DNA from 2 places in the Brevibacterium sp. LAARM3_SD1 genome. Region 2 is predicted to be linked to the other one. Evidence: predicted binding sites of a transcription regulator. Region 2 holds the regulator's gene; the other holds the start of a gene.
What was found. Region 2 encodes HspR, which represses chaperone genes until heat shock. Its sites were predicted from a motif close to AAGTTGAGTCNNNNNGACTCAACTT; they were not measured.

Region 1: the regulator HspR is predicted to act here: its motif matches at 3,153-3,177, upstream of clpB (ATP-dependent chaperone ClpB).

The regions. Positions count from the first base shown of each region.
Region 1 covers NZ_JBNFOL010000008.1:92,952-100,344, forward strand. Annotated here, with positions in the region: gene AC2W7L_RS06810 (HTTM domain-containing protein) at 1-259, shown strand, start outside; gene clpB (ATP-dependent chaperone ClpB) at 486-3,092, opposite strand; gene AC2W7L_RS06820 (Na+/H+ antiporter) at 3,293-4,870, opposite strand; gene AC2W7L_RS06825 (enoyl-CoA hydratase) at 4,979-5,758, shown strand; gene AC2W7L_RS06830 (NAD-dependent epimerase/dehydratase family protein) at 5,804-6,724, shown strand; gene AC2W7L_RS06835 (SDR family oxidoreductase) at 6,751-7,393, opposite strand, start outside.
Region 2 covers NZ_JBNFOL010000006.1:17,056-24,448, forward strand. Annotated here, with positions in the region: gene AC2W7L_RS04895 (nucleotide exchange factor GrpE) at 1-172, shown strand, start outside; partial or broken gene AC2W7L_RS04900 (DnaJ C-terminal domain-containing protein) at 354-1,369, shown strand; gene AC2W7L_RS04905 (heat shock protein transcriptional repressor HspR) at 1,384-1,821, shown strand; gene AC2W7L_RS04910 (purine-cytosine permease family protein) at 2,036-3,724, shown strand; gene AC2W7L_RS04915 (urease subunit gamma) at 3,743-4,045, shown strand; gene ureB (urease subunit beta) at 4,058-4,396, shown strand; partial or broken gene AC2W7L_RS04925 (urease subunit alpha) at 4,396-6,098, shown strand; gene AC2W7L_RS04930 (urease accessory protein UreF) at 6,098-6,814, shown strand; gene ureG (urease accessory protein UreG) at 6,807-7,393, shown strand, end outside.

The sequences.
Region 1 (7,393 bases), on a different contig from region 2:
CCTGTCCTTCCACCTCGGCATCGCGCTGCTCATGGGCCTGCCGTGGTTCTCGCTGACGATGATCGCCGTCGATGCGATCTTCATCCGCGACCGTTCGTTCGCGAAGGTCAGCGCCTACCTGCGGCATTGGTGGGCATCATCGGCGCCGCGGTCGACCGGCGTGGCCGCGGGCGGTTCCGCTGGTGGCGGCTCGGGTGCTGCCAAGGGCGGGTCTGCGAAGACTCGTACGCGGTCGTCCGCAGGCTCTCGCGGCAAGTAACCGTCGCGCATAGCGCTCAGCAACCGGCAGTTGCTGAAATGGGACACCCTGCTCTGAAATGCTCACCGAAGAGAGTGAGCATTTCAGAGCAGGGTGTCCCATTTCTGTGCTATGCCGCGCTGCGGTCAGCGAAACAGCCCAGTTTGAGTTGAATAGCCCATGTTCAAACAGGTGCTATTCAACTCAAACTGGGCTGAATCCGCGCAGCACGCCCCGGCGGTGAGGCTTACCGCTTGGGTCGCAGCTCCAGGCCGGTGGCCTCCGGGTCCTCGGGCAGGTCGACGACCACGGTATCTCCGTCGACGATGTCGCCGGCGAGCAGGGCGCGGGCCAGCTTGTCGCCGATCTCGCGCTGGACCAGCCTGCGCAGCGGCCGGGCACCGAACGCCGGATCGTAGCCTTCGAGGGCCAACCAGTCCTCGGCACCCTGAGTGACCTCGAGCGAGATCCGGCGGTCGGAAAGCCTGCGCGACATGTGGGAGATCTGCAGATCGACGATCGACGCGAGCTCGGTCTGGCTGAGTGCGTCGAAGAGCACGATGTCGTCGAGCCGGTTGAGGAACTCGGGCTTGAACGTCGAATGCACGACATCGAGCACCTTGGACCTCTGCTCCTCGGTCGACAGGTTCGTGTCGACGAGGAACTGCGAACCGAGGTTCGAAGTCAGGATCAGGATGGTGTTCCTGAAATCGACCGTACGGCCCTGACCATCGGTGAGGCGGCCGTCATCGAGGACCTGCAGCAGGATGTCGAACACGGACGGGTGCGCCTTCTCCACTTCGTCGAGCAGGACGACGGAGTACGGACGACGGCGGACCGCCTCGGTGAGTTGGCCGCCCTCGTCGTATCCGACGTAGCCCGGAGGGGCACCGACGAGGCGGGACACGGTGTGCTTCTCACCGTATTCGCTCATATCGATCCTGATCAGGGCCTTCTCGTCGTCGAAGAGGAAGTCCGCAAGCGACTTCGCCAGCTCCGTCTTGCCGACGCCCGTCGGTCCGAGGAACAGGAACGAACCGGTCGGACGATCCGGGTCGGCCACGCCGGCCCGCGAACGGCGAATGGCATCGGAGACCGCGGCGACGGCGCTCTTCTGCCCGATGAGACGTTCACCGAGGATGCCCTCCGCGCCGAGCAGCTTCTCGACCTCGCCCTGGACGAGGCGTCCGGCGGGGATGCCCGTCCACGAGGAGACCACCTCGGCGATATCGCTGCTCGAGACCTTGTCCGAGACCATCGGATCCGAGGTCTGACCGGCGTCGGCCTGAGCCTCTGCTGCTTCGGCCTCGGCGATCTCCTTCTGCACGGCGGGGATCTCGCCGTAGAGCAGACGGGATGCGGTCTCGAGGTCCGTGTCGCGCTGAGCCTTCTCGGCGGCCGAACGCAGCTCGTCGAGCTTCGTCTTCAGCTCACCGACCCGGTTGAGGCCGGCACGCTGGGACTCCCAGGTCGCCTCGAGCCCGCGCAGCTCCTCCTCCTTGTCGGCGAGATCGGCACGCAGGGCGCTCAACCGCTCGATCGACGCGGAGTCGGTCTCCTTCGCCAGCGCCATGTCCTCCATCTTCAGACGGTCGACGGCACGGCGGAGCTCATCGATCTCGACCGGAGCCGAATCGATCTCCATCCGCAGGCGGGAAGCCGCCTCGTCGACGAGGTCGATGGCCTTGTCCGGCAGCTGTCGGCCGGTGATGTACCGGTTCGACATCGTCGCGGCAGCGACCAGGGCACCGTCGTTGATGGTGACCTTGTGGTGGGCTTCGTAGCGCTCCTTGAGCCCGCGCAGGATCGCGATCGTGTCCTCGACGCTGGGCTCGCCGACGAACACCTGCTGGAACCGCCGCTCCAGGGCAGGGTCCTTCTCGATGTTCTCGCGGTACTCGTCCAGCGTGGTGGCGCCGATCATCCGCAGCTCACCGCGGGCGAGCATCGGCTTGAGCATATTGCCCGCGTCCATCGAGGAGTCCCCGCCGGCACCGGCACCGACGATCGTGTGGAGCTCGTCGATGAAGGTGATGATCCGGCCGTCGGCGTTCTTGATCTCCTCGAGCACGGCCTTGAACCGCTCCTCGAACTCGCCGCGGTACTTCGCACCGGCGACCATGGCGGACAGGTCGAGGCTGATGAGCGTCTTGTCGCGCAGCGACTCGGGCACGTCACCAGCCACGATCCGCTGGGCCAGGCCTTCGACGACGGAGGTCTTGCCGACGCCGGGCTCACCGATGAGGACGGGGTTGTTCTTCGTCCTGCGGGAGAGCACCTGCACAACGCGGCGCACTTCCTTATCGCGACCGATCACCGGATCGAGCTTGCCCTCACGGGCGACGGCGGTGAGATCGATGCCGAACTTCTCCAGCGACTGCATCGTCTCCTCTGGGTTCTCCGAGGTGACCTTCTTCCCGGCGCGCAGTTCGGGCAGAGCCGCGAGCAGCGCGTCCCGGTTCGCCCCATTCGCACGCAGCGCCTCACCGGCGCCGTCCTGGCCGGCCGCGGCGGCCAGCAGCAGGTGCTCGGTGGAGACGAACTGATCGCCGAGAGCGGTCATCTCCTCCTGCGCCAGATTCATCATCTCCAGCCCGGCCCGGGACAGTCCGGGCTGGCTGACGGTGGAACCGCTGACGGTGGGGAATCTGCTGATCACGGATTCGATGGACCGCAGCACCGTCTGGGGGTCGGCACCGACCTTCGTCAGCAGGGTGGCGGCCAGCGAATCGGGCTGGCCGAGCAGGGCTGCGACGAGGTGGGCCGGTTCTATCTGGTTGTTCTTCCGGGCGACGACATCGTTGACGGCGGTCTGCAGCGCCTCCCGGGATTTCGTTGTCATCTGTGCGTCCATGCGCATCTCCTTCATGAAATTCTGTGCTGATTACAGCTCTCGAAAGGATCAACACCAACAAAGTTGAGTCTATTCCACTCAACCCTGGATTTCGAAGGGAAAATTCGCCGAGGCGACCGACCCGGAATCGCCCGAGCGGTACCCCGCCAGCCCCGCCCAGTTCTCACCGAAACCTCGCCCGCCTGAAACCTCGCCCGTCCCTACCTCGTGATGACCGACTGGAGGTCGAAGCGGTGGAGCACGCGGTCGGCGATCTCCGGATCGGTGCCGCGTTCGCGCCGGGCCTTGAGCACCTCGGCGCGCGCGGACTGCATGGCCTTCTTCTGCACGGCCAGCACCTGCTCCCGGTGTTCCTTGAACGCCATCGCCTGCTCCGAGCTCGCCTGGTCATCGGTGGTTCCGCTGAGCTGATCGTGCAGGACTTTGAACCTCGCCCGCAGGGGTTCGATGACGTCGTCGGGCAGACTGTCATCGTTCTTGATCTCGCGCATCGCAGCCTTGTAGGCACGCAGAGCGATGTCCCTGGTCGCCTGATGTTCCTTCTCCGCCTCGTCGTCGATGCCGAGGAGAGCGACGACGGTCGGAAAGCTCAGGCCCGCCAGCACCAGAGTGAGCAGCAGGACCACCGCGGCCGCGACGACGACATAGGACCGGCCGGGGAACGGAGCACCGGAACTCGTCGTGGCCGGGATCGACAGCGCCAAGGCGACCGTGGCGAGGCCGCGCATCCCGCCCCAGGTCATCAGCGTGGCGTCGCGGACGCTCAAAGGCGCGGCATCCGGATCCTCCCCGCGTCTCTTGCGTTCGATGACAGTGCCGAGCACCAGCCAGACGAAACGGACGGCGACGACCACGACGGCGATGAGGACACCGACGAGGATCGCTCGCCCGAGGTCGGCGTGTTCGGATTCGACGATGAGACGCAGATCGAGGCCGATGAGTCCGAAGGCGATACCGGTGATGAGCATCTCGAGGACCTGCCACGTCGAGTTCTGCGTCACCCGCTCCGCGGAGTTCCCCTCGACATCGCGGCGCCGCACTTCGAGAGCGGCCACGACGACGGCGATGACCCCGCTGGCGTGGAAGTGCTCGGCCACGAGGTAGACGCCGAAGGGCAGGACGAGCATGAGGGAGGACCGAGCGATCGTGTGATCGATCTTCTCCATCACCCACCAGGCGGCGAATGACAGCACCAGGCCGACGATGATCGCCACGACGGCGGAGACGACGAACGACACGGCCAGGTCTGCGTAGTCCACCTCGGTGCCGGCCAATACCGCGGCCATCGCGGTCTGGAAGATGACCAGGGAGGCGGCATCGTTGAACAGGCCTTCGCTCTGCAGGGTCGACATGATGCGGCGGGGGATCGACACGGTGCTGGCCACGGCTTCGACAGCGACCGGGTCGGGTGGGGCGAGCATGGCGCCGAGCGCGATGGCCGCGGCGATGGTGATTCCGGGGATGAGGAAGACAGCGGACCCGGCGACGGCGGCCACGGTGACACCGACCAGGGCCACGGACATGCCGAGGATCGTGCGCCACCGGATCGCGAACAGCGCCCACGATGTCTTCTGTGCGGCGGCGAAGAGCAGGGGCGGCAGGAAGAGAGGGAGGACGAGCTCCGGATCGATGGCCACCTCGGCGAAGGTGGGGATGAACGCACCGGCGATGCCGATGAGGACCATGAGTGCCGGCCACGGAAGCTTGAGCTTCTGCCCCAATCCGACCACCACCGAGGTGGCGGCTCCGAATCCGATGATCATCAGCAGTGTGGTCATGCCAGTCCCTCCGAACCACTCCCACCGGGGCGGATATGTCCGGAGGCGGGTGGAAAATGTCGGCGCAGATTCCGCGCCGGGCCCGGTGACCTTTGGCAGAATGAGGCTATGTCGGAATCAATTGTATTCGCGCAGCTCGACGACGGAGTCGCGTCCGTGACGATCAACCGGTCGTCCACGCGCAACGCACTGTCGCTGACGGTCATGGAAGACCTCATCGACACCCTCACCGAGGTGGCCGACCGCACCGATGTGCGCGCGGTCATCCTCATCACCGCCGGTCCTGTCTTCAGCTCCGGTCATGACCTCACCGAGATCCGCGGGGCGGATCTGGAGACGCAGCAGACCACGTTCGACGCCTGTGCCCGACTGATGCAGCTCATCCAGACCATCCCGCAGCCGGTCATCGCGCAGGTGCAGGGTGTGGCCACGGCGGCCGGCTGCCAGCTGGTGGCGACCTGCGATCTGGCCGTTGCCGCCGAGTCCGCCAGATTCGCAACTCCGGGAGTGAAGATCGGTCTGTTCTGTTCGACTCCGATGGTGGCGCTCTCCCGTGCGGTGCCGGAGAAGCAGGCGATGCGGATGCTGCTGACCGGTGATTTCGTGACCGCCGAGGATGCGCTGAAGTTCGGTCTCGTCTCCGACGTCGTCGCCGACGCCGACCTCGAGTCCGCCACCTTGGAATTGGCTCTCAAAGTTGCGTCCGCCTCGTCGGCTACAGTTGCCGTAGGAAAGGCCGCGTTCTACGAACAGCGGGAACTGCCTGTGGCTGATGCCTATGCGCGGATGTCGCAGGTGATGGCGGACAACGCCGTCGCGGCCGATGCGCAGGAGGGGATCGACGCCTTCCTGACGAAAAGGGAGCCGCAGTGGCAGCACCGTCGCTGAGGCGGCGGTTGTGAAGATGAGAAAGGGAACGTCGTGGCGGTGATAGTGACCGGAGCCAGCGGCTTCATCGGTGGTGCCATTGCACGGGCACTCGCCGAAAGGGACGAAACGGTCTACGCGCTGTGCCGGCGAGATCCCGAGATCCCCGGGGTGAACTTCCAGCACTGGGACATCACCGAACCTGCCTCCGCGTCGGTGACCTCGTTGGCCAAGAATGTGACCGCGGTCTTCCACTGTGCCGGAATCGCCTCCGTCAGCGCCGATGACGACGCTCTCTATGACGTGAAGGTGACGGGCACGCGCAATGTCCTCGACGCCTTCCCGACGGCTCGCATCGTCCATGTGTCCTCGACGACGGTGTACTCCGAGTCCGAACCCCACGCAGAGCTGTGGGAGGAGGCCGGGCCGAAGGACCCCAACGACTTCGACGACGCGTACTCTCGCACCCATGCTCTCGCCGAGCAGCTCGTCATGAGGCTCCGTCCCGATGCTGCGATCCTGCGTCCTGCGGCTGTCTACGGTCCGGGGGAGACGATGCTCATGCCGTTCCTGTCGCGGATGTCGAAGAAGGGTGTGCTGCGGCTGCCCGGCGGCGGACGACAGAAGATCACCCTGACGCATGTCGGCAATGTGGTGCGGGCAGCGCTCGCCTGCCTCGACGTGCCTTCGGCGGCGGGTCCCTTCAATATCGGTGACCCGATTCCGTACCGGCTCAAAGAGGCTGTGGTCACTCATTTTGCTCGGATGGGCTATGACCAGGTCGTCATCGAGGGTGTCGCGAAGGACAAGGCGCTGGTGTCGGCGAAGCTGGGACTCAAGATCAAGGGCGTGTTCAAGCGCGGGGACCGAGCGAAGCTCTTCCTCGTCAGATACCTGCAGTCGGATCGGACGTACAACCTGTCCCGGCAGCAGCGGGTGCTCGGCATCTCGACCACCCAACACCTCATCCCGTCCCGCCTGCAGTAGGGCGGCTGGGAACGGACCGCCTGCGCTCACCGCTTCAGACCGTGCTGGGCGGCGACGATCTTCGACAGGAGTTCGCGCGGAAGTGCGCGCTTGAGCAGAAACGGCAGCGGTGCCCTGCTGCCGACGGCGTAGAACTCTCGCGGCCTCGGCGCGACCATCGCATCGACGATCGTGGCGGCGACCTTCTCAGCAGGAATGCCTCCGCGTTCGTTGGCATCGAGATGCTCGAGCATCGTCGTGACGTCGTCCGTATAGGGTGAGCCCTCCTCGAGGTACTTCGTCCGCCGCAGCCCGATTCCCGTGGCGATCGAACCCGGTTCGACGGTGCTCACCCACACACCGAAGGGTGAAAGCTCCTGCCGTGCCGCCGTGGCGAAAGTACGCAGAGCCGCCTTCGCCGCTGAATACGAACTGCGGTGGGCCAAGGGAAAGCTGCCGAGCATCGACCCGACCATGATGATGCGCCCCCGGCGGCGCGCACGCATACTGGGCAGAACGAGCTGGCTCAGCCGAACGGGTCCGAACACGTTGGTGCGGAAGAGTCGCTCTATGGCCTCGGCCGGCAGCTCTTCGAACGGACCCGACTGGCTCTCACCGGCGTTGTTGATGAGCACATCGATGTCGTCGAGCAGGCCGAGATCCTCGAGTTCCTCTGCCAGGGCGTCCGGA
Region 2 (7,393 bases):
GTACGGAGAGGTCGGCGACGAATTCGACCCGAACATCCACGAGGCGCTCATGCAGCAGCCTTCGGATGAGGTCGAGAATCCGACGCTCTTCCTGGTCATGCAGCCGGGCTACCGGATCGGGGAGCGCATCATCCGCGCCGCCCGCGTCGGTGTCCAGCAGCCGGAGGACTGAGCAGCGACCATGATCGCCGAGGCGGCCACCCATCCCGTACGCCGGTTCACCGACGTACGGGGCCGGGGAACCGCCTCGGCGGCGGTCCGGATCTTCGGGGCGTTGCCCCGGGGATGCGGATTGTGAGAGGACAAGTGAATACCCTGATGACAGGATTGATTGGAAGGAAAGGAGGTGCCAGGTGAATACCGGACCTCAGAATGATTGGTTCGACAAGGACTTCTACAAAACCCTCGGCGTCTCCAAGGATGCTTCCGATGCCGAGATCAAGAAGGCCTATCGCAAGCTCGCGCGCAAGTATCACCCGGACGCCAACCCCGGTGATGAGAAGGCCGAGGAGAAGTTCAAGGAGATCGGCCAGGCCCACCAGGTGCTCTCCGACAAGGAGTCCCGGGCCCAGTACGATCAGGTCCGCGCCATGGGCGGCGGTGCCAGGTTCAGCGCAGGTTCCGGCGGACCCGGCGGGGCTGCCGGCGGCGGATTCGACGACGTGTTCTCCGACCTCTTCGGAGGCGGCGGACGTACGCGGACCCGCACGACCTACGGCGGCGGGGGAGACGTTCCCCCGGACCTGGCGGATCTGCTCGGCGGATTCGGCGGAGGTTTCGGCGGTGGCGGCGGATACGGCGGCTACCAGCCTCCGGTCAAGGGCGGCGACATCAAGTCGAGCACGACGCTGTCGTTCACCGAAGCCATCGACGGCGCCTCGGTGAAGCTGAACATGCCAGGCGGGAAGCCGCTGACCGTGCGCACCCCGATCGGGTCAAGGACGGGCAGAAGATCCGCCTGGCCGGCAAGGGCAAGACCAGCCCCAACGGCGGCGAGCCCGGTGATGTCATCCTCACCGTGCACGTGAGTCCGCACCCGGTCTTCACCCGCGATGGTGACAACCTGCGGATGGATCTGCCGATCAGCTTCGACGAGGCGGCCCTCGGCGCTGAGGTCAAGGTGCCGACCCTGGGCGGAATGCCCGTCAAGGTCAAGGTCGCACCGGGGACACCCTCGGGACGGACCCTGCGCGTGCGGGGCAAAGGTGTGAAGACGAAGAAGGGCTCCGGCGATCTGCTGGCGACAGTCGAGATCGTGGTGCCGAAGAATCTGTCCAAGGAAGCCAAGCAGGCAGTCGAGTCGTTCAAGGCCGCCACCGAAGGTGAGGATCCACGCGCCGGCTTGCTGGACAAAGCCAAGGCCAGTTGAGGTGGTGATGAACGATGCACATTTCGTCGAGTGCGGCGGTGTATGTCATCTCGGTGGCGGCGGATCTCGCCGGAATGCACCCGCAGACCCTGCGACAGTATGACCGACTCGGCCTCGTCACCCCCGAACGCACGGCAGGGAGAGGTCGGAGGTATTCCGGGAAGGACATCGCCAAGCTGCGGATGATCCAGCAGCTGTCGCAGGACGAGGGAGTCAACCTCGTCGGGATCAAGAAGATCATCGACCTGCAGAACCAGGTGGACGCGCTCAGGCACCGCAATGAGGAGCTCGAGGACGAGATCAGGGCGCAGCAGGCCGCGAAGGAACGCGATGCGCGTGTCTTCGCCGCCGGCACCGCCGGCGATGTCGTGTCGATCGCTCGCGGCCGCCGTCCGCAAGGGCGGCCCGAACCCGGCGCTCTGGTCCTCTACAACCGGTACCGGCGGCGCTGACCCGGTTCCTGCTGGGACGGCGATGATAGAGAAGGGCGCGAACCCGCGTGGGGTTCGCGCCCTTCTCTATCTGCGCTGAATGATCATTGGGCACCGATCCGGTGCCCACAATGTCCCCTGCCGACATCTGCCCGAAACAGAACCGACATGTGCGGAAACAATCGACTGCGATGATTGTCGTTGACATGGCCGACGCACACGTCAGGAACGCGCAATGACACTGTCTCCGAGCAGGACCACAGCACCTCCCGAGCCGCGGAACGAAGCAAAGCTCGCCGCCTCTGAGAGCCTCGAGGACTACACGCTCCGCTTCGCCCCCAGGTCGTACCGGAAATGGGCGCCGGGGGTCGTCGCGACGAGTGCGCTGGGCGGCATCGCCTACCTCGCCGACTTCTCGATCGGTGCAAACATCGGCATCGCCCACGGCACGGCGAACGGCATCCTCGGCATCCTCGTCGCGGCCCTCATCATCTTCCTCACCGGATGGCCGCTGGCGTTCTACGCCGCCCGCTACAACCTCGACCTCGATCTCATCACCCGCGGGTCGGGCTTCGGCTACTACGGGTCCGTCATCACCAACGTCATCTTCGCGACCTTCACCTTCATCTTCTTTGCCCTCGAAGGTTCGATCATGGCTCAGGGACTCTACCTCGGCCTCGGCATTCCCCGGCCGATCGGCTACCTCGTGTCCACCGTGCTCATCTTCCCGCTGGTCATCTACGGCATGAAGGTCCTCGCCAAGCTGCAGGTCTCCACGACCCCGCTGTGGCTGCTGCTCATGGTCATCCCCGTCGGCTACCTCATCGCCTGGCAGCCGGAATCGGTCGCCGACTTCTTCGCCTACACCGGCGAGGAGGGCGAAGGGGCGAACTTCGCCTCGGTCATGCTCGCCGCCGGAGTCTGCCTCTCGCTCATCGCCCAGATCGCCGAACAGATCGACTACCTGCGTTTCATGCCGCCGCGCACCCCCGAGAACCGGCGGAGCTGGTGGGCCGCCGTCATCCTCGCGGGGCCCGGTTGGGTGATCTTCGGGGCCACGAAGCAGATCATCGGCATGTTCCTCGCGGTCTACCTCATCGCCAACGTTCCCGGCGCCGTGAGCTTCGCGAACGAACCCGTCCAGCAGTTCCTCGCCACCTATCAGCAGATGATGCCGCAATGGCTGGCTCTCTTCCTCGCCGTGGTGCTCGTCGTCATCTCCCAGGTGAAGATCAATGTCACCAACGCCTACTCGGGGTCGCTGGCATGGACGAACTCCTACACCCGGATCACGAAGCGCTATCCCGGGCGGATCACCTTCCTCATCGTCAACCTGCTCATCGCGCTGGCGCTGATGGAGTTGAATATGTTCGACTTCCTCAACGCGATCCTCAGCTTCTACGCGAACCTCGCGATGTCGTGGATCTGCGTCGTCGCCGCGGACATCGCCATCAACAAGTATCTGCTGAAGCTCTCCCCGAAGATCCCCGAGTTCCGGCGCGGCATGCTCTACGACTGGAACCCGGTCGGAATCGTCTCACTGGTGCTCGCCGGCGGTATCTCCATCGCCATCTACTTCGGGGCGTTCGGGGCGACGGTCCAACCGTTCTCACCCCTGTTCGCCGTCGGCATCGCGATCGTCGCGACCCCGCTCATGGCGATCATCACCCGCGGCAGGTACTACCTGCGTCGGACGGACGACGGAATCGACCTGCCGATGTTCGACGAGCACGGCAACCCCTCGGGCGAGACCCTGCGCTGCCATGTGACCGAGATGGAGTTCGAACGTCCCGACATGATCGCTTCGGCGAAGACGGGAGAGAACGGGGAGCGTCTCTACCTCAGCTCACTCGCACTCTCGACCGACCGCCTCGGCGAGCACATCCTGCCCGCCGATCACCCGCGTGAACGCGCGGAGGACTGAAGGAACCACACAGAGACCATGCATTTCACACCGGCCGACGCCGAGAAGCTCCTCCTGTCCGTGGCGGGACTGGTCGCCAGGGACCGCCATGAACGGGGCATCGCCCTCAATTACCCGGAGACTGTTGCGCTGCTGAGCACCTGGGCCATCGAACGCGCCAGGGAAGGGGCAAGCGTCGAGGAGCTCATGACCACCGGTCGTGACGTCCTCACCCGCGAGGACGTGCTCGATGACGTCGCTGACATGCTCACCGACGTCCAGGTCGAGGCGACCTTTCCCGACGGGCGCAAGCTCGTGACCATCCACAACCCCATCGACTGAAGGACCGAACAAGTGGCAGGAACACGCGACCGCGGGCCGGGAGCCGTGCGGGTCCGACCGGGAGAGCGCGAACTCAATGTGCGTTCGAACCCGGACGATACGACGACGCTGACGATGGAGAACACAGGAGACCGACCGATCCAGATCGGCTCCCACGTTCATCTGCCCGACACGAATCCGGCGCTCGCCTTCGACCGCGACCGCGCGGCGGGATTCCGCCTCGACATCCCCGCAGGGACGTCGCTGCGCTTCGAGCCGGGAGCCTCGCGAACCGTGCCGATCGTCGCCCTCGGCGGGCTCCGGCATGTGGCCGGCATCAGCCTCCGCGGCTCCGAGGCGGGTGATCGCTGATGGCCCGGCTGTCAACCGAGCGATATGCCGCGCTCTACGGCCCCAGCCTCGGTGACCAGTTGCGGCTGGGTGACACTGACCTATGGATCGAGGTCGAAGAAGACCGCACCTTCGGCGGTGAGGAGTCGGTCTTCGGAGGCGGCAAATCGATCCGCGAATCGATGAATCAGGGAACGACGACCACAGCCGAGGGAGCACCCGACACGGTCATCACCAACGTCGTCGTCCTCGATTGGTGGGGAATCATCCGTGCCGACGTCGCATCCGAGCTGGGAGAATCGTCGCCCTCGGTCGGGCAGGGAACCCCGACATCGCCGACGGGGTGCACACGGACCTGCAGATCGGACCGTCCACCGACGTCATCTCCGGCGAAGGCCGCATTCTCACTGCGGGCGCCTTCGACTCCCATGTCCATCTGCTCTCACCCTCCCAACTCCACGAAGCGCTCGCCACCGGGATCACGACGATCGCCGGCGGCGGCACCGGTCCGTCCGAAGGCAGCAAAGCCACGACCGTGACGCCGGGAGCCTGGCACCTCGGAGCAATGCTTCGTGCCCTCGACGACATCCCGATGAACATCCTCCTGCTCGGCAAGGGCAACACGGTCTCCGCGGCCGGACTGGCCGAACAGGCACTCGGCGGAGCAGCTGGATACAAGGTCCACGAAGACTGGGGCGCGACACCTGCCGCGATCGACGCCGCACTTCAGGCCGCCGATGACCACGGACTGCAGGTGGCTCTGCATTCCGATTCCCTTAACGAGGCGGGCTTCGTCGAATCGACGATCGCGGCGATCGGGGGCCGCAGCATTCACGCCTTTCACGTCGAAGGCGCCGGCGGTGGGCACGCTCCCGACATCCTATCGATCGCGGCACTCGAGAACATCCTCCCGGGATCGACGAACCCGACCCTGCCTCACACCGTGAATACGGTCGCCGAGCACCTCGACATGCTCATGGTCTGCCACCATCTCAACCCGGCCGTGCCCGAAGACCTCGCGTTCGCCGAATCCCGCATCCGGGCGACGACGATCGCGGCCGAGGACCTGCTCCACGATATGGGAGCCCTGTCGATCACGTCCTCGGACGCTCAGGCGATGGGCCGCATCGGCGAAGTCATCACCCGCACCTGGCAGGTCGCCCACGTGATGAAGAATCGGGTGGGCAGCCTCGGCGAGACTCTGCCTGCGGACAACGAACGCGCCCGCCGCTATGTCGCCAAGTACACGATCAATCCCGCTATCGCGCATGGCGTGGACGCAAACATCGGTTCGATCGAGGTCGGAAAGATGGCCGACCTCGTGCTCTGGGATCCGCGCTTCTTCGGCGTCCGCCCCGACCTCGTCATCAAGGGCGGGTCGATCGTCTGGGCCGGACTCGGGGACCCGAACGCGTCCATTCCGACGCCGCAGCCAGTCCTCATGCGGCCGACCTTCGGCGCCTCCGACGGTGCGAGTCTGGCGGTGTCGTTCGCCGCTCCCGCCGCCGTCGAGAACGGCCTCCGGGACGAACTCGGGCTGAGTCGGGAACTCCTGCCTCTCGCACCGACTCGCGACGTCGGCAAGAAGGACATGCGCGCCAACGATGCGCGCCCGGCTATTGACATCGACCCTGACACTTTCGCCATCGCCATCGACGGGGAGACCGTGACCGCTCAGACGGCGCAGACCCTTCCGCTCGGCCGTCTCTACCAGATGTTCTGATGCGCGAGACTTCGACCGACATTCCCGCCCGCGCCAACGCTTCGGCGACTCTGGCGATGATGCTCGCCGACTCACGGCTGCCGGCAGGTGCCCACGTGTCCTCGAACGGAGTCGAGGCCGGACTGCGTCGGGGACTGCCGCCAGACGATATCGCCGCCTACATGTGCTCCCGAATGGCCACCGTTGTGCGCGTCGAAGCGGGAGCGGCCGTGATCGCCCGGCATCTGGTGGCAACGGATCCGGCGTCGAGGGCCGATACCGTCATCGACCGCCTCGGCGCTCTGAACATCGAGTGGACCGCTCGAACCCCGAGCCCGGCGCTGCGGGAGATCGCGGTGGCGCTCGGCGCCGGCTTGGCTCGCATCGGTCAGACGATTTGGCCGCAGACCGCCGAGGTGCTCCGGTCGCGACCGCTGCCCCGTCCCATCGTGCTTGGTGTCATCGCCGCGTGCGCGGGTATCGGGCCCGATGACCTCGTCCGCCTCGTCGCCTACGATGACGCGCAGACCGTCGCCGCCGCCGTACTCAAACTCGAACCCACGGATCCGATCCGCGTCACCGGCTGGGTGCTCGATGCCTGCGCGACATTGGAGGCCTGCGTGTCCGAACTGTCCCGACTGACCCTTCCCGAGGCGCTTCCCGCCGCGGGTGCCCCACTGATCGAGGACTGGGCAGAGGCCCAGTCCGTGTTGCCGAGGAGGCTGTTCCGTGCCTGAATTCCCTGCTGCCGAAAGGGCCCTGCGACTGGGAGTCGCCGGTCCCGTCGGAACCGGAAAGAGTTCGCTGATCGCTCTCATCTGCCGTGCCCTGGCCGATGAGATCCGCATCGGAGTCATCACCAACGACATCTATACCGATGAGGACGCCAGGCTGCTGCGCTCCGCGGGGGTGCTCGACCCCGACCGGATCCGGGCCGTCGAAACCGGCGCCTGTCCCCACACCGCCATCCGCGACGATGTGACGGCGAACCTGCAGGCCGTCGAACGATTGGAAGCCGACTTCTTCCCGCTCGACCTCGTCCTCGTCGAATCGGGCGGTGACAATCTCACCGCGACCTTCTCTCCGGCGCTTGTCGACGCGCAGGTCTTCGTCCTCGACGTCGCCGGCGGCGGAGACGTCGCCCGAAAGGGAGGGCCCGGCATCGCACGCGCCGACCTGCTGGTGGTCAACAAGACCGACCTCGCCGAACATGTCGGTGTCGATGTCGAAACGATGGTCGCAGATGCCACTGAGGCCCGTGAGGGCGGGCCGGTGCTCGCCCTCTCCCGCACCGACGAGGCCTCCATCAGGCGGCT